Regions from separate parts of the Serratia rhizosphaerae genome, predicted to be linked through region 1. Evidence: predicted binding sites of a transcription regulator. Region 1 holds the regulator's gene; each other region holds the start of a gene.

Region 1 (4,608 bases):
CGGCATAAGATGCAATTTTGTTCAGGGTGATAGTTTTTACTGATAGGGAGATGAACGTGCGCTACCTGCCAAAATTGCAGCAGCTTCGGGTTTTTCAGCAGGTGATTCGCAGCGGCAGCATTCGCGGCGCGGCGCGCGCGCTGCAGCAATCCCAGCCGGCGGTCAGCCGCAGCCTGCGTGAACTGGAACAGGCGTTGGACACGCAGCTGATTATTCGCAGCAATCAGGGCATGACCCTGACCGAAAGCGGTCGCATTTTCGCGGTGCGGATGCAGTTTATTCTGGAAGAGCTGCAGCGTGCGGCGGATGAGATTCAGCAGATCAGCCAACACTCACAGGGGACAGTGGCGATGGGGCTTTCTTCACTGCTGGCGCTGACGGTGCTGCCGATGCTGGCCGACGCGTTCCGAAAACAGTTCCCGCAGGTAAATCTGGTGCTGCAGGAAGCCCAGCTCTCCACCCTGCTGCCCGCGCTGCGCGAAGGCCGGCTGGATTTCGCCGTCGGTTCCATCAGTCCGGAACTGCCTTTAGAAGATCTGGTGCGCGAGCCGCTGTTCAATGCGTCATTTTGCATCGTCGCCCGCCGCGGTCATCCGCTGGCCAACGCTCGCTCGCTGGATGCGCTGCGCCAGGCCAAATGGCTGCTGCCGGAAACCGATATGGGCTATTACCAGCATCTGCAATCCGTGCTGGGTGATTTTTATCAACAGCTGGAAACGCCGCCGGTGCGCTCGGACTCTGTCATCTGCGGCCTGAATATGGTGCTGGCGTCTGACTACCTGACCATTGTGGCGCGCGCGATGGCGCGTCCGCTGCATTTGCAGGAACAGGTGGTCACGCTGCCGATTGATACCCTGCCGCAGGCGCAGTATTGCGTGCTCTATTCGCAGAGATCGCCGCTAACCGTAACGGCGCGGCGTTTGCTGGATTTGCTGCACGGCCAGTGTCAGCGCTACGCCTGGTAAACTTATTCCACCACGCGGATTTCGAAACTGTGGGTCACCGTTGCCGCCTGACTCAACATCAGCGATACCGAGCAGTACTTTTCAGCAGACAGGTTGACCGCACGCTCCACCACCTTGTCACTCAACCCTTTACCGCTGACGATAAAGTGCAGATTGATCGCGGTAAAAGTACGCGGCGCCTCATCCCGCCGCTGCGAGCTGAGTTTCACCTCGCAGTCACGCACGTCATTGCGGCCCTTTTGCAGAATCGACACCACATCGATCGCGCTGCAACCGCCCACCGACATCAGCACCATCTCCATCGGACTCGGCGCCTTTTCCCCGGCGCTACCATCCATTAACACCTGATGACCTGACGCGGACTCACCGAGGAAGGTCAATCCTTCCACCCATTTCACTCTTGCCTGCATACTGCTCACTCCGGTTAATTTCTTAAAATCAGACTACGCTTTCGCGCTGAAACTGGCAATGGAACCTGATGCCGGTCATGCTGAAGCGAGACAACAGAAGACACTCGCCTCACTCTATGCTACAAACAAACCGCAATAACTCTTTTTGGACACCGACTTTCAGGGATCTGCCCAAGGAAAGCATCTTAAATGAGATGTTAACAGAATGTAGCTTGCAGCACTGACAGCAAGTTAATATGCTAGGGCAATAGCGTATTTTACGGCACGCCTCAAAACCTGTTTATAGCCCGCATGCATTACCGGTTATCAACGCGTTTAACAGGGAGCTCCGATCCCTGTGTTACAAAGGCAGCGATTACAACAGAGGATAATAGCGAATGGTTCTCGGCAAACCGCAAACAGACCCGACTCTCGAATGGTTCCTGTCTCATTGCCATATCCACAAATATCCATCCAAAAGTACGCTGATTCACCAAGGTGAAAAGGCTGAAACGCTCTACTACATCGTGAAAGGCTCCGTTGCGGTGCTGATTAAAGATGAAGAAGGCAAAGAGATGATCCTGTCCTATCTCAACCAGGGGGATTTCATCGGCGAGCTTGGATTATTTGAAGAAGGCCAGGAGCGCAGCGCCTGGGTGAGAGCGAAAACCGCCTGTGAAGTAGCTGAAATTTCCTATAAGAAATTCCGTCAGCTGATCCAGGTCAACCCGGATATTCTGATGCGCCTTTCCGCGCAAATGGCCAGCCGCCTGCAGGTCACCTCAGAGAAAGTGGGGAACCTCGCCTTCCTTGACGTTACCGGCCGCATTGCGCAAACCCTGCTGAACCTGGCGAAACAGCCGGACGCCATGACCCACCCTGACGGTATGCAAATTAAAATCACGCGTCAGGAAATTGGTCAAATCGTCGGTTGTTCACGCGAAACGGTCGGCCGTATCCTGAAAATGCTGGAAGATCAAAACCTGATCTCCGCGCACGGCAAAACCATTGTTGTTTATGGCACGCGTTAATTAATCAGAAAACGGCGCATTCGCGCCGTTTTTTATGCCGGTAGCGGCTTATACCGCATTCACCACATCCTGCACCGCACGTTCAAAACGCGCCATCCCCTCTTCAATATCCTGCAGCTCTACCACCAATGACGGCGCAAAGCGGATAACGTTAGGCCCGGCGTTCAGAATCATCACGCCATGCGCGGCGGCGGCGGCCAGGAAATCCCGCGCCTTATTCTGGTAAGCCGCACTCAGCTCGGCGCCGATCAACAGCCCCATGCCGCGAATATCGCTGAAAATACCGTACTTGTCGGCCAACTGCTGCAGTTTCTCCACGTAGAGCGCATGACGCTGCGCGATACCGTCCAGCACCTGCGGCGTGTTGATCACGTCCAGCGCCGCCTCGGCCACCGCGCAGGCCAACGGGTTGCCGCCGTAGGTGGTGCCGTGCGTGCCGACCTGCATGGCAGAGGCAATCTCCTCGCTGGTCAGCATCGCGCTGACCGGGAAGCCGCCGCCCAGCGCTTTAGCGGTGGTCAAAATATCCGGCGTCACGCCGTAATGCATATAGGCGAACAGCTTGCCGGTACGCCCCATGCCGCTCTGCACCTCATCAAACACCAGCAGCGCCTGGTGCTTATCGCACAGAGCGCGCACGCCCTGTAGGAACTCGGCGTCCACCGGCGTAATGCCGCCTTCGCCCTGAATCGGCTCCATCACTACCGCGCAAGTGCTGTCATCCATCACCGCCTTGACCGCCGCCAGATCGTTGTACGGCACATGCACAATATCGGCCGGCTTTGGCCCGAAGCCGTCGGAATACTTTGCCTGCCCGCCGACCGAGACGGTAAACAGCGTCCGGCCGTGGAAGGCGTTATAGAAGGCGATAATTTTGGTTTTGTACGGGCTGTGACGGGTAATGGCATAGTGGCGCGCCAGTTTGAAGGCCGCTTCGTTGGCCTCCGCGCCGGAGTTGGCGAAAAAGACCCGATCGGCAAAGGTGGCGTCAATCAGTTTGCTGGCCAAACGCAGCGCCGGCTCATTGGTGAACACATTACTGGTATGCCACAGGGTTTCGCTTTGCTGCTGCAGCGCCGCCACCAATGCCGGGTGGCAGTGGCCCAGCGCAGTTACGGCGATGCCGCCGGAGAAGTCGATATACTCCTTCCCTTCGCTGTCCCACACGCGGCTGCCCAGACCTTTGACCGGCACAAACTGCGCCGGTGCATAAACCGGCAAAATCACCTTATCGTACGTGCTGCGGTTCACCGCGTATTTTTCCGTCATTATTGGGTTCCACCTCAAGAGATTGGTTTTTTAATAGCGCCAGCAAAGTGACAATATAATCACAAAATATGCATAAAAAACCAATTAAGGGCAAACCAAAATCGCCAATCATAACGAAAAATTTATAACCGATTAACTTTTAAGGAAATTACTCAGCAGCACGTGCCCCTGCTCGCTAAGGATGCTCTCCGGATGGAACTGCACCCCTTCCAGCGCCAGTGTGCGGTGGCGAATCCCCATAATCTCATCGCGTACGCCGTCACGCTCGCTCCAGGCGGTAACCTCAAAACAGTCCGGCAGCGTTGCTGCGTCCAGCACCAGCGAATGGTAGCGCGTTACCGTCAGAGGATTGTTCAGCCCGCGAAAAACGCCGCGGTCCGTATGGCGAATTGCCGAGGTTTTGCCGTGCATCACTTCGCGCGCGCGCACCACATCGGCGCCGAATGCCTGCCCCAATGCCTGATGCCCCAGACAGACGCCGAGAATCGGCAGCTTACCGGCAAAATGCGTAATGGCCGCCAGCGAAATACCGGCCTCGTTCGGCGTGCAGGGGCCGGGGGAGATCACCAGATGCTGCGGCGCCAGCCTGTCAATATCGGCCAGCTGCAGTTCATCATTGCGCTTTACCAGCACCTCGGCGCCAAGCTCGCAAAAGTATTGATAAAGGTTGTAGGTAAAAGAGTCGTAGTTATCGATCAGCAGCAGCATGGCGGTTCAACGGCCTATGATTTGGGGAGTAATTTCCTGGTACAACAAGACGGCAACCGCCTCAGCCCGGGAGCTTACCGCAGTAAGCCGCCGGGGTGAAGGCGGTTGCCGATGCATTACGCGAAGAAAAGATTACTTTTTACGGCCGCCCATAATCGAACCCAGCACGCCGCGCAGGATCTGCTTGCTCAAATCACGCGCCATGCTCTTGGCGGCGGTTTGTACAATGCCGTCGCGCTTGCCGCC
Region 2 (4,608 bases), 1.9 Mb from region 1:
GATCGACACCGTGGACAAGCAACCGGACGATGAACAGATGGCGGCGCTGATCGCCGCCTGCGACGTGGTGCTGGACTGCACCGATAACGTCGCCACCCGCGATCAGCTGAACCGCCTGTGCCACGCGCAGCGCAAGCCGCTTGTTTCCGGCGCGGCCATCCGTATGGAGGGCCAGCTGAGCGTGTTCACCTATCAGCCGGGCGAGCCATGCTACCGCTGTCTGAGCCGGCTGTTCGGCGACACCGCGCTGACCTGCGTGGAAGCCGGCGTGATGGCGCCGCTGGTCGGCACCATCGGCAGCCTGCAGGCGATGGAAGCCATCAAACTGCTGACCCGTTACGGGCAACCGCTGGTGGGAAAACTGCTGATGTTTGACGCCATGAGCATGCAGTTCCGCGAAATGAAACTGCCGAAGAACCCGCAGTGCGAGGTGTGCGGCGCAGAGGCCGAATAAGCGGGGAAAAGAGAGAGACGGCGCGGCGGGCGCCTGAAGTGCACCCGCCGCGCCGTTAATCCGTCAGGGGATTAGGCAATACCCTGGCTACGCAGATAGTCTTCGTAGTTGCCGGTAAAGTCGATCACCTTGTTCGGGGTGATTTCCAGAATGCGCGTTGCCAGCGAGCTGACGAACTCACGGTCGTGGGAAACGAAGATCAGCGTGCCTTCATACATTTCCAACGCCATGTTCAGCGATTCAATGGATTCCATATCCAGGTGGTTGGTCGGCTCATCCATAATCAGGATATTAGGACGCTGCATCATCAGCTTGCCAAACAGCATACGCCCCTTCTCACCACCGGACAGCACCTTCACTTTCTTCTTGATATCGTCCTGGCTGAACAGCAGACGGCCAAGCACGCTGCGCACCGCCTGCTCGTCTTCGTTCTCCTGCTTCCACTGGCTCATCCAGTCGAATACCGTCAGCGTCTCATCGAACTCATATTCGTGATCCTGGGCGTAGTAACCAATCTTGGCGTTTTCCGACCATTTGACGCTGCCGTTGTCCGGCTGCATATCGCCCACCAGCGTTTTCAGCAATGTGGTTTTGCCGATACCGTTGGTACCCAGCACCGCGACCTTCTCGCCGACTTCCAGCATCAGGTTCAGCTTGTTGAACAACGGACCGTTGTCGAAGCCCTTGGTCAGCGCTTCCACTTCCAGCGCGTTGCGGAACAGCTTCTTGTTCTGCTCGAAGCGGATAAACGGGTTCTGACGGCTGGAGGCTTTTACCTCGTCCAGCTGGATCTTATCGATCTGACGTGCGCGCGAGGTGGCCTGCTTGGACTTGGAGGCGTTGGCGCTGAAGCGACTGACGAACGACTGCAGCTCGGCAATCTGCGCCTTCTTCTTGGCGTTGTCCGCCAGCAGACGTTCGCGCGCCTGGGTGGCCGCCGTCATATATTCGTCGTAGTTGCCCGGGTAGACACGCAGTTCGCCGTAGTCCAGATCCGCCATATGGGTGCACACCATATTCAGGAAGTGACGGTCGTGCGAAATGATGATCATGGTGCTGTTGCGTTCGTTCAGCACCTGCTCCAGCCAGCGGATGGTGTCGATATCCAGGTTGTTGGTCGGTTCGTCGAGCAGCAGAATTTCCGGATCGGAGAACAGCGCCTGCGCCAACAGCACGCGCAGTTTCCAGCCCGGGGCGATCTCGCTCATCGGGCCGTAGTGTTGTTCCACCGGAATGCCGACGCCCAGCAGCAGCTCGCCGGCGCGCGCTTCGGCGCTGTAGCCGTCCATCTCGCCGTAGGCAACTTCCAGATCGGCCACTTTATAGCCGTCTTCTTCGCTCATTTCCGGCAGCGCGTAGATGCGGTCGCGCTCTTCTTTCACTTCCCACAGCTCGGTGTGGCCCATGATCACGGTATCGAGCACGCTGTACTGCTCAAAGGCGAACTGATCCTGACGCAGCTTACCCAGACGCTCATTCGGGTCGAGCGCAACGTTGCCGCCGCTCGGCACCAGATCGCCGCCGAGGATCTTCATAAAGGTGGATTTGCCGCAGCCGTTGGCGCCGATCAAACCATAACGGTTACCGCCGCCAAACTTGACGGAAATGTTTTCAAACAGCGGCTTACTGCCGAACTGCATAGTGATGTTGTTAGTACTTAACACAACGCTCGCTCTTAATTGGGAATGTGATTTGGCGCGCATTATGCCACAACGGGCCGCCGGGATCGCCCATAGTGTGTTCATTTTTACCACACGCGGCCAGTGAGGGGGAATGACGCATGGCTGACAATGTGGATTAGCCGATGGTGAGCGACGAAACGTGCTGCCGGTGGCGTGCTGCTACGGAGGCTGACGTGCGATTGGGTGCTGGCCGATCCGACGGGGAAGTTCGCTCGCGATAAAAGCGTTAATTACCGGTACTCATAGCTAACCACTTCGCCGTTATCCGTCAGCAGATAGTCGCCGCCACTGTATGTCGTAAAATGGATTCGGTTGCGACTATCGTTATTGACTGAAAAAACCACCTCCTTTTCAATACAATTAACCTTGGTCTTCATATCGTCAAAGCAGCGTCTGTCATACTTGCCCTCCTCTTTATAGCCATCCCCAAATAGCCAGAATGTGATGTAGAAGTTGCCATCGGGCGCCGGTTTCGGAACGCCGTAGCGCTCTTTCAGCCTATCCTTATTTTTCATCCACCAAGATATTTTTCCCTTATCGGTAAGTGGAAAACTCTTGACTAACACAGCGCTAAAATCATCATCCTGATGAACGGCAACGATCTCTACCGGTCGCAAAAGAAGCCAAAAAGCATAACCAATTAACACACCGGCCATCACTAACAGGACTAACTTAACCCTCATATCCATAGATCTTATCGACACGGCTTTCCTCCCTGATTCTCCCATGCAGAATAAAGATAAATCATCATCCTTAGTCTATATTTACCTTTGCTATCTTACCGTTTTTATCGATTCGGTATATCCCACCATCCGCAAAGAAAACAACACCCAGATTTTTACTTTTACTCACAGAGAAAACGATATCCTTCTCAATACAGTTAACCCTTGTCTTCATATCATCAAAGCACAACCTGTCGTACTTACCTTCCTCTTTATAGCCGTCACCAAACAACCAAAAATTCACGCTAAAATTACCATAGGATGCCGGTTTGGGGATGCCATAGCGCTCTTTTAGCATATCCTTATGCTGCAACCACCACTCTATTTTTCCCCTGGTAGTAAACGGAAAGTTTTTGACCAACACTGAGCTAAAGTGCCCATCCTCATGAACCGCCACTATTTTAACCGGGCGTGAAAACCACCAGGCGATATAAACAGCTAGAACACCGACTACTAGTAGTAAAAATGCATTTCGTTTTTTATTTATAACAGTCATTGATATCTTCCATGATACTTATCGATATTGTTATTAATATGATTTTCATTAATTCAATACCGATCCTATACAGTAGATGAGTATATCTATTTATATTTCTCTTTTATCATTTCACCATTTCCCTTTATGCGATACACCCCGCCATCCAACCTAAAAGACAGGCCGGTACTTTTAGCGTACCTGACCATCATCAGCAAGTTTTTATCAATACAGTTTTCTTGGTTGGCATATCATCGAAACACAGACGATTATACTTACCCTCCTCCTGATAGCCATCACCAAACAACCAGAAGGTCACGGTAAAGCCACCGTAGGATGCAGGCTGCGGGATATTATACTGATTCTTTAGCTTATCCTTATTTTCAAACCACCACTGAATTTTCCCCTTATCGGTAAGTGGAAAACTCTTAACTAAAACATCACTGTAGTTATTTCTCTGATGAACGGCAACAATCTCTACCGGTCGTAAAAGAAGCCAAAAAGCATAACCAATTAAAACACCGGCCATCACTAACAAGACTAACTTAACCCTCATATCCATAGATCTTATCGACATGGCTTTCCTCCCTGAATCCTCCATGCAGGATAAAGCTAAATCATCATCCTTAGTCTATATTTACCTTTGTTATCTTACCGTTTTTATCGATTCGGTATATTCCTCCATTCGCAAAAAACACAACCCCCATGTTTTTGCTATTGCGCACATTTAAAACGATATCCTTTTCAATACAATTAACCTTGGTCTTCATATCATTAAAACAGCGCCTGTCGTACTTACCTTCCTCTTTATAGCCGTCACCAAACAGCCAGAAAGTGATGCTGAAATTACCATAGGATGCCGGTTTGGGGATGCCATAGCGCTCTTTTAGCATATCCTTATTCTGCAACCACCACTCTATTTTCCCCCTGGTAGTAAACGGAAAGCTTTTGACCAGAACAGAGCTAAAATTTCCATTCTCATGAACCGCCACGATTTTAACCGGGCGCAGCAGCAGCCAGAGAATATAACCGAGAAAAATACAGCCCATAATTAAAATTATTTTTTTTGTTTTTTTATTTTTTACGTTCATCTTCACTCCCAATAATTTCCACTGTAGCATTCATGTTAGTCATAAAAGGCTTAAATCCAAATTGATTATATCGTTGCAGTAAAAACCAAATGCGAAAGAATCTGAACTGGTTAAATTTAAACTTTGAAATGTCGCCATCATCTAATCCAAAGTGATCCTGAATCTGGTAATTAATTAACGCACG
Region 3 (4,608 bases), 2.1 Mb from region 1:
CGCCATCGCTGGCGTGGGCATGAAAGACTTCATCCAGGCAGGTGATCGGATTGATCTCCTCATAGCTCAGCGGTACGCAGGAAGAGGCTTGCAACACCAAAGCGTCTTTATTGCGAATGCCCTCGCTGGTTTCCTGACAACCCGCCGCAATAGGCTTATAGCCTACGGCGCTGCGCCCCTGCGCGGCCAAAGCCTGCAGTAAAGCGCGGGAAATCACCGTTTTACCCACAGAGGTATCCGTACCTGTAACAAATAAACGCTTTAACATGAATAAAATGCCCCGGAATGTTCCGTTAACCAAAAGAAATGCCACCACGGCGGCGGAAGGTAGAACGGAGAAATTTTAGGGGATACGTAATGCGGGCAGCTTGAGATAGCTCAATATTTTGTCGTTAAACAATAACAAGTTCTGATACAAGTCGGCATAAAGACGGTGAAATCGTCATCCCTGCAACAGTTTCACCAGCAGTGAACCGTTGTACAGCGCCTCTTTCACCAGTGCCGCACCGGGCATAGTGCCCTGGTTGAAAAATTGCGTGGACTCAACCTGTAGCGCCTGACTATAGATTGGTAAGGATTGCTGCTGAATGCAGGACACGATGGCAGGATGCAGAATTTCCGCCGCACGGTTGAGCGGCGAACCAATCAGGATCTTTTCCGGATTAAACAGATTGACCATTATCGCCAAAATGCGCCCGACGCTGTGCCCGACGCTTAAAATAATATCTTTTGCCAGCTGATCGCCGGTCAGCGCCGCGTCGCACAGGGATTCCACCGTCAGCGGCTGGCCGCGCAGCGTGGAATTCGCCGAGAGCTGCAGGCGCTGCTGGGCCATCTCCAGCATGTTTTCAGTGCTGGCCACCGTTTCCAGGCAGCCGTGATTGCCGCAGTAACAACGCTTGCCGTAAGGGTCGATCTGGGTATGGCCAATCTCCACCACCCGCTGACTACCGGTGTGCAACACCCGCCCGCCGGTAATCACTCCCGCGCCGACGTTATGGTCAATCACCACCTGAATCACATTCTGACAGCCGCGCGAGGCCCCGTACAGCGCCTCGGCCATGGTCCAGGCGCCGATGTCATGCTGCAGGAACACCGGCAAACCGGTGCGGGACGACAGCGCCGGCCCCAGCGGCATATCTTCCACCGCATAAAACGGCATGCGGTGCACAATGCCGTTGGCCGCATCGATCATGCCTGGCAAGGTGATGGCGATCGCCGTCAGGCGCTCCAGGCGACGCTGATGGCGGCTGAAGAATTGATCGACTTCCGTCAGAATACGCGTCAACAGCGGCTCCTCATGCTCCGCCGCCAGCGGCAGTTGCTCTTCCACCACCATTTTGCTGCTGAGATCGCGCAGCGCCAGCGTGATGCCGCCGCGGCTGATGCGTGCAGACAGATAGTGCCAGGCCTCGCTATCCAGCTCCAGCCCGACGGCCGGACGGCCGCGGCTGCCGACCTCCTGATATTCGGTCTCTCTGACCAGGTGGGCTTCCAGCAGTTCGCGCACGATTTTGGTGATGCTGGCGGGCGCCAACTGGGCACGTTTTGACAGTTCAATTCGCGAAATCGGCCCGTGCTGATCGATCAGTCGGTACACCGCCCCTGCATTTGTTTGTTTGATCTGATCAATATGCCCAGGCTGAGCGTCCGCAATCACAAACCGGCTCCTACTATTTTTCGCGCTGCTAAATAAAGACTAAAGGGTATGGTGGAGCTTTTATAATAAAGCGTCAACTATTTGATTCGTTATGTGATTAGCAGCACAAATTCCGCTTTGTTTCAGTGAAGTTCATCGTATTTACGCCGGTTAAACCGGCGCTTCGGCGCGCGCCAACACCATTTGCATCAGCGTGCGGGCGGCGGCGGTTAACGGCCGCTGGCGATGGTGCACCAGCCACACTTCGGTTTGCGCCTGCGGTTCGGCCAGCGGCAGGTATGTTACGCCGTCAAGCTTCACCCGGCCGAACGAAGCCGGCAGGATGGAAATCCCCAACCCGGCGGACACCAGGCCGATAATGGTCATCGCCTCGCCCACTTCCTGCGTGATATACGGCGTGATGCCGGCGTTCTCCAACAGCAGCAGCGTTTCATCGTACAGCGCGGTGCCGACCTCACGCGAGAAAAACACAAACGGCTCCTGCGCCAGATGGCTAAAACGCAGAGCATCCGGCGCCAGCTGCGCCAGCGGGTGCCCTTCCGGCACCACGGCCAGCATCGGTTCGCGCAGCAGCAGCGTGTGCCGCAAGGCATCCGGCAACTTGGTATTGCGCATCACGCCCAGATCCAGCTCGCCGTTCAATAACGGTTCCAACTGTTGCTTGGTATTGATTTCACGCATTTTAATATGCACGTCGGGATGCTGCTGCCGGAATGCGCGCAGATTACGCGACACCGCGCCGATAAACGGCGCCGACGAGGTGAAACCGATGGTCAGTTCTCCCGATTCGCCGCGCTCCAGACGCGCCGCCTTTTCCGCCGCACGATTCACCTGGTCGATCACCTGCCAGGCCTCTTTCAGGAACATTTCGCCGGCCTGCGTCAGGCTGACGTTGCGGTTGTTGCGCGCCAGCAGGCGCGCGCCGACCATCTCTTCCAACGCCTGTATCTGCTGGCTGAGCGGCGGCTGCGAAATCCGCAGGCGCTGGGCGGCGCGGCCAAAGTGCAGCTCTTCCGCAACGGCGATAAAGTAACGCAGGTGGCGCAGTTCGATATTCATATTTAAAACGTCTCAATTTTAATTATTAATATATTAGACAAAAAATTCGCCACTCCCTATGATTTTATACAGCAACCATCGCTGTGTATTTCCGAAGTCCGGTAAGGAACCTGTGTGAATTCCCCAATGCGTTCTGCGGCCAAGACGCCGTCGACGCGGGCCGCCAATGATGAAACGGCGGCCGCTGCGCCAAAAACCCAACGCTCTTCGTTGAACAAACTCCCCTATATTGAACGCGGTACGCCGCAGTTTATGCGCGTGACGCTGGCGCTGTTTTCCGCCGGTCTGGCCACCTTCGCACTGCTGTACTGCGTACAGCCGATCCTGCCGGTGCTGTCGCAGGACTTCGGCATCTCTCCGGCCGAAAGCAGCCTGTCGCTCTCCTTCTCCACCGGGCTGCTGGCGATCGGCCTGATGTTTACCGGCCCGCTGTCCGACGCCATCGGCCGTAAATCGGTGATGGTGGTGGCGCTGCTGCTGGCGGCGGTGTGTACGCTGATCTGCGCGGTGATGACCAGTTGGCACGGCATTTTGCTGATGCGCGCGCTGATCGGGCTGTCCTTGAGCGGGCTGGCGGCGGTGGGCATGACCTACCTGAGCGAAGAGATTCACCCCAGCTTTGTGGCGTTCTCCATGGGGCTGTATATCAGCGGTAACTCCATCGGCGGCATGAGCGGCCGTTTGGTGACCGGCGTACTGACCGATTTCTTCTCCTGGCGAGTGTCGCTGGCGGTAATCGGTCTGTTCGCGCTGATCGCAGCTTTTGTGTTCTGGCGCATTCTGCCGGCCTCTAAACATTTTCGCGCCAGTTCGCTGCGCCCGCGCACGCTGATGATCAACTTCAAGCTGCACTGGCACGATAAAGGGCTGCCGCTGCTGTTTGCCGAAGGTTTTCTGCTGATGGGCAGCTTTGTCACTCTGTTCAACTACATCGGCTATCGGCTGCTGGCAAACCCTTACCACCTGAGCCAGGCGATTGTCGGCCTGCTGTCGGTGGTGTATCTCACCGGTTCTTACAGTTCGCCGAAAGCCGGCGCGATGACGGCGCGTTTTGGCCGCGGCCCGGTGCTGCTGGGATCGATCCTGATTATGCTGAGCGGCATTCTGCTCACCGCGCTGGCGCCGGTGGCGGTGATCTTTGTCGGCATGATGCTGTTTACCGCCGGCTTCTTCGCCGCCCACTCGGTGGCCAGCAGTTGGATTGGCCGCCGCGCGCGCCGCGCCAAAGGCCAGGCCTCCTCGCTGTATCTGTTCAGCTATTACGCCGGATCCAGCGTCGCCGGCACGCTCGGCGGCGTGTTCTGGCACAGCTTCGGCTGGAGCGGCGTGGTGGCCTTTATCGGTGTGATGCTGCTGCTGTCGCTGTTGGTGGTGCACTACCTGCGCAAACTGCCTGAAGCCGCACGCATTTAACTCTGCCGCTGTGGGCGCGGCCCTCGCCGCGCCTATATTCTCCGCCCGTCTCACCTTGTCTGTCCTGTCTGGCTTTGACTACATCGTTATTTCCCCTATTTACCGTTGCTGAGGTTGCCCCCGTGGTTGGCCTATCCTACAATGTATGTTGTAACTAAAATGCGAGGTAACGATGAGCAACTACGACCTGATTGCCCGGATGAACCAGTGCTTTAATCAATTGGAGGCGGCGCTGGCGGAACTCCACCAGCAGATCGTGCCGCTGCGGCTGCTGGCCGCGCGGGTGTTCAGCCTGCCGGAGATTGAGAAAGGCAAAGAACATCAGGCCATCGAACAGATCGCCGTTGAGCAGCACCTCGGCCAGGCGGCGCGCGACCTGGCGCTTGAGCACTACCAGCGGCTGTTTATCCATCACAATAAGCAGCACGTCAGCAGCAAGGCGGCGGTTCGCCTGCCGGGCGTGCTCTGTCTGGCGG
Region 4 (4,608 bases), 170 kb from region 1:
AAGACGGCAAGCGTGAGCGGGGTTCCAGCGGCGGCGGCGGTCGTTTCGGCTATGACTATTTCCTGGAAACGGTGGACGGTGAAGTGCGCGCCGACGCTTTCGCCAAAGAGGCCGTGCGCATGGCGTTGGTTAACCTGTCGGCGGTTGCCGCGCCGGCGGGCGGCATGCCGGTGGTGTTGGGTGCCGGCTGGCCGGGCGTGCTGCTGCATGAAGCGGTCGGTCACGGCCTGGAGGGGGACTTCAACCGCCGCGGCTCGTCGGTCTTCAGCGGACAGATGGGGCAGTTGGTGGCGTCGGAGCTTTGCACCGTGGTGGATGACGGCACCATGCAGGGACGTCGCGGTTCGCTGGCTATCGATGATGAAGGCGTGCCCGGCCAGTATAACGTGCTGATCGAAAACGGCGTGCTGAAAGGCTATATGCAGGACAAACTGAATGCGCGTCTGATGGGCGTGGCACCGACCGGTAACGGCCGCCGCGAATCTTATGCGCACCTGCCGATGCCGCGCATGACCAACACCTACATGCTGGCGGGCCAGTCGACGCCGGAAGAGATTATCGCCAGCGTGGAGTACGGCCTGTATGCGCCGAACTTTGGCGGCGGGCAGGTGGATATCACCTCCGGCAAGTTCGTTTTCTCCACCTCCGAGGCTTACCTGATCGAGAAAGGGCGCATCACCAAACCGGTGAAAGGCGCGACGCTGATCGGCTCCGGCATTGAAGCGATGCAGCAAATCTCGATGGTCGGCAACGATCTGGCGCTGGATAAAGGCGTCGGCGTCTGCGGTAAAGAGGGGCAGAGCGTGCCGGTGGGCGTCGGCCAGCCGACGCTGAAGCTGGATAACCTGACGGTGGGTGGCACGGCGTAAGCGCCCAGGCCGCCGTGTCATCCGTCTGATATGCCGGTCAGCCCAGTCTGACCGGTATTTTTTGTCTTTTATTACCGGCGTGTCAGCGGTAGCCCTGATAAAGCTCGCCGACTTTTTGGAAGTATTCGGTCAGGTAGTTGATGCATACCTGCACTTTCAGCGGCAGTTTGTCCTTTTCGGTATACAGCGCATACACCGGGCGCGGATCGGAATGGTAGCGTTTGAACAGAATCTCCACTTCGCCGCGTTTGATTTCGTCGATCACCCACATCAACGGCGCATAGGCGATGCCGGCGCCGGCTTTCAGCCAGCGGATCATGGTTTGTGAGTCGTTGGTGACAAAGCGCCCCTGCGGCGAAATGCGCGTGCTGATGCCCTCCGGGGCAATCAGTTCAAACTCGCTGTCCGGCCGCACGCTGTACTCCAGCCAGGAAAAATTCACCATATCGCTGGGAGTGCGCGGCGTGCCGTGTGCGGCCAGGTAACTTTTGGCGGCGCATACCACCATCGGCATCGAGCCCAGCCGCTTGGAGAACAGGCTGGAATCCTGCAGCGCGCCGACGCGGATCACCACGTCCAGCCCGTCGGCGATCAGATCGGGCGCCGGAATACCGGTGACCAGATTCACCTTCAGGCCGGGGTACTCCTTCAGCATATCGGCGGTCATGGTGGCCAGTACGTTTTGCGCCATGGTTGAAGAGCTGCCGATGCGTAAGTTGCCGGTCGGCGTATTATTAAAGGCGTACAGCTGCTCGTGCACTTCGTTGGCTTCCAGCAGCATGCGGCGGCAGCCCTGATAATAGATTTTACCCGCTTCCGTCAGGCCGATGCTGCGCGTGCTGCGGTTGAGCAGCTTGACCTGCAAATCATTTTCCAGTTTGGACACTGTCTGGCTGATGGAGGATACGCTCATGCCTAACTGGCGCGCGGCGGCGGTAAATGAACCGCACTCAACCACTTTGGCGTATACCGACATCCGTTTTAGTCTTTCCATTATTCACTCTGGCTTAAAAGTGATTTAGATCACAGATTGTTGATGACTTGATAGTAAGCAGGCTAATATAACCAGTGCCGGGTGTAAAAACTTGTGCGCAGAAGCGCGGTATTCAGATGCTGCGTGATGTGCCCGTTGCAGCGTGACCCGGTTGCCCTCGCACTTTCTAATCGCGGATGTATGCCTTGAGTTTAACCTTTTTTCAGGTTTATAGCCTGGACAACCTGTCTGGGCATGAGTTGTGGCGCGCATTCGCTAAAATGTAAATATAATGTGAATGAATATGAGTAAGACGTGTCTTCCCCGGCGTAGTAAACAATAAGGAAAAAATGATGAGTTTGCTTCCGGTGATGGTTATCTTCGGACTGTCGTTTCCCCCGGTTTTTTTCGAGCTGATCGTGTCGCTGGCGCTGTTTTTTGTGCTGCGTCGACTGTTACAGCCGACCGGTATTTATGATTTTGTCTGGCATCCGGCGCTGTTCAATAGCGCGCTGTATTGCTGCCTGTTTTATCTGATTTCGTGTCTTTTTGTTTGAGGTCGCTGTGAAAACATTTTCAATAAAAATAGCCAGAATCGCGATCACTCTGATTCTTGTCCTGCTGGGGATTATCGCCGTCTTCAAGGCCTGGGTGTTTTATACCGAATCGCCGTGGACGCGTGACGCCAAATTTACCGCCGATGTGGTGGCGATCGCGCCGGACGTCAGCGGTCTGCTGAGCGATGTGCTGGTGACGGACAACCAACTGGTGAAAAAGGGCCAGGTGCTGTTTGTGGTCGACCAGCCGCGCTATCAGCAGGCGTTGGCGGAAGCCAGCGCCGACGTGGCGTATTACCAGGCGCTGAGCGCAGAGAAAAAGCGTGAGGCGAGCCGTCGCGTGCGTCTGGGCGTTGACGCCATGTCGCGCGAAGAGATTGAACAGGCCAGCAACGCGCTGGAGACCGCACAGCACCAGCTGGCGAAAGCGATCGCGGTGCGCGATCAGGCCAAACTCGATCTGGAGCGTACCACGGTGCGTGCGCCGGCGGACGGCTGGATAACCAACCTGACCGTGCACGCCGGCGATTTTATTACCCGCGGCTCCACCGCGGTGGCGCTGGTGAAAAAGAACACCTTCTATATTCTGGCCTATATGGAAGAGACCAAGCTGCACGGCCTGAACCGCGGCGACCGCGCGGAGATTACTCCGCTTGGCAGTAACCGCATTATGCACGGTACGGTGGACAGCGTGGCGGCGGCGGTGAACAACAGCAGCAGCAGCAATGACAGCAAAGGGCTGGCTGCCATCGACAGCAACCTGGAGTGGGTGCGTCTGGCGCAGCGCGTGCCGGTAAAAATCATGCTGGATGCGAAAGACCAGCAGCATCCGTACCCTGCCGGCACGACGGCCACCGTGGTGATCACCGGTCAGAACGACCGCGATAGCGACCGCGAGTCGCCGTTCGTCAAGCTGATGCACCGGCTGCGTGAGTTCGGTTAATGAATAACCCAACCTTTATCCGCTTGAGATTTGCGTTCAAACTGAGTTTTGCGATCGTCTTCGCGCTGTTTGTCGGCTTCCATCTCAACCTGGAAACGCCGCGCTGGTCGGCAATGACCGCCGCCATCGTCGCCGCCGGCCCGGCCTTTGCCGCCGGCGGCGAGCCGTTTTCCGGCGCTATCCGCTACCGCGGCTGGCTGCGTATTATCGGTACGTTTATCGGCTGCTTTGTCGGCCTGTTGATTATCGTCACCACCGCGCGTGCGCCGGTGGTGATGCTGCTGCTGTGCTGCATCTGGGCCGGCGTCTGCACCTGGATCTCATCGCTGATCAAGGTGGAAAACTCTTACGCCTGGGGGCTGGCGGGCTATACCGCGCTGATCATTATCGTCACGGTGGCCACCAGCGAGTCGCACCTGCTGGAGGCGCCGCAGTTCGCCGTGGAGCGCTGCAGCGAGATCGTGCTGGGGATCGTCAGCGCGGTGCTGGCGGATCTCTTGTTCTCCCCGCGCTCGATCAAACAGGATATCGACCGGGCGGTGGATAACCTGCTGGTGCAGCAGTATAAACTGCTGCAGATGTGTATCAGTAATGCGGACAAGGAAGAGATCGACCGCGCCTGGGGCAACCTGGTGAAAGGCACCACCGCGCTGAACGGCATGCGCGCCAACCTGATGATGGAGTCCTCGCACTGGCAGAAGGTCAACCGCCGCGCGCGTGCGCTGCATACGCTGTCGCTGACGCTGATTACCCAGGCTTGCGAAACCTACCTGATTCTGCTCAACCATCCGGACGCGCTGAGCGAAAATCTGCGCGAACTGCTGATGGAGCCGGCGGAGACGCCGCAGGATATTCACCGCCGCATGAAAGTGATGCGTCAGGTGCTGACGGTGCATCGCACCGATGACACGCTGTTGACGGTATCCAGCTGGGTCGGCGCGGCGACCCGTTACCTGCTGCTGGCAAAAGGCGTTCATACCAACAGCAGCATCAGCGGCGTGGAGGAGGATATCCTCAGCACGGAAGTCGAAATCAAACCGGTTTCGGCAGAGGGACACCACGCGATGATTAACGGCCTGCGCACCTTTACCGCCACCGCGCTGGGCTGCCTGCTGTGGCTGTGGACCGGCTGGACCTCCGGCAGCGGCTTTATGGTGATTATCGCCGTTATCACCTCGCTGGCGATGCGCACGCCGAACCCGCGCATGGTGGCGATGGACTTTGTACTGGGCATGCTGGTGGCGATACCGCTGGGGGCGCTGTACT

What was found. The regulator CRP, encoded in region 1, controls carbon source genes, mostly activating them, when cyclic AMP is high. The targets are predictions, from matches to a motif close to ATGTGANNNNNNTCACAT.
Region 2: the regulator CRP is predicted to act here: its motif matches at 2,140-2,157, upstream of FO014_RS02730 (ABC-F family ATPase).
Region 3: the regulator CRP is predicted to act here: its motif matches at 1,752-1,769, upstream of mlc (sugar metabolism global transcriptional regulator Mlc).
Region 4: the regulator CRP is predicted to act here: its motif matches at 1,881-1,898, upstream of aaeR (HTH-type transcriptional activator AaeR).

What each region holds. Positions count from the first base shown of each region.
Region 1 covers NZ_CP041764.1:2,456,082-2,460,689, reverse strand. The annotation lists gene FO014_RS11385 (LysR substrate-binding domain-containing protein) at 57-965, shown strand; gene FO014_RS11380 (OsmC family protein) at 968-1,375, opposite strand; gene crp (cAMP-activated global transcriptional regulator CRP) at 1,753-2,385, shown strand; gene argD (bifunctional acetylornithine/succinyldiaminopimelate transaminase) at 2,434-3,654, opposite strand; gene FO014_RS11365 (aminodeoxychorismate synthase component II) at 3,787-4,362, opposite strand; gene FO014_RS11360 (helicase HerA-like domain-containing protein) at 4,495-4,608, opposite strand, start outside.
Region 2 covers NZ_CP041764.1:589,916-594,523, forward strand. The annotation lists gene moeB (molybdopterin-synthase adenylyltransferase MoeB) at 1-454, shown strand, start outside; gene FO014_RS02730 (ABC-F family ATPase) at 526-2,094, opposite strand; gene FO014_RS02735 (DUF943 family protein) at 2,367-2,825, opposite strand; gene FO014_RS02740 (DUF943 family protein) at 2,890-3,354, opposite strand; partial or broken gene FO014_RS02745 (DUF943 family protein) at 3,441-3,910, opposite strand; gene FO014_RS02750 (DUF943 family protein) at 3,960-4,424, opposite strand; gene FO014_RS02755 (YPO3983 family protein) at 4,408-4,608, opposite strand, start outside.
Region 3 covers NZ_CP041764.1:4,569,355-4,573,962, reverse strand. The annotation lists gene bioD (dethiobiotin synthase) at 1-268, opposite strand, end outside; gene mlc (sugar metabolism global transcriptional regulator Mlc) at 443-1,660, opposite strand; gene FO014_RS21300 (LysR family transcriptional regulator) at 1,811-2,719, opposite strand; gene FO014_RS21295 (MFS transporter) at 2,846-4,132, shown strand; gene tus (DNA replication terminus site-binding protein) at 4,305-4,608, shown strand, end outside.
Region 4 covers NZ_CP041764.1:2,628,840-2,633,447, forward strand. The annotation lists gene tldD (metalloprotease TldD) at 1-869, shown strand, start outside; gene aaeR (HTH-type transcriptional activator AaeR) at 952-1,863, opposite strand; gene aaeX (p-hydroxybenzoic acid efflux pump operon protein AaeX) at 2,196-2,399, shown strand; gene aaeA (p-hydroxybenzoic acid efflux pump subunit AaeA) at 2,407-3,342, shown strand; gene aaeB (p-hydroxybenzoic acid efflux pump subunit AaeB) at 3,342-4,608, shown strand, end outside.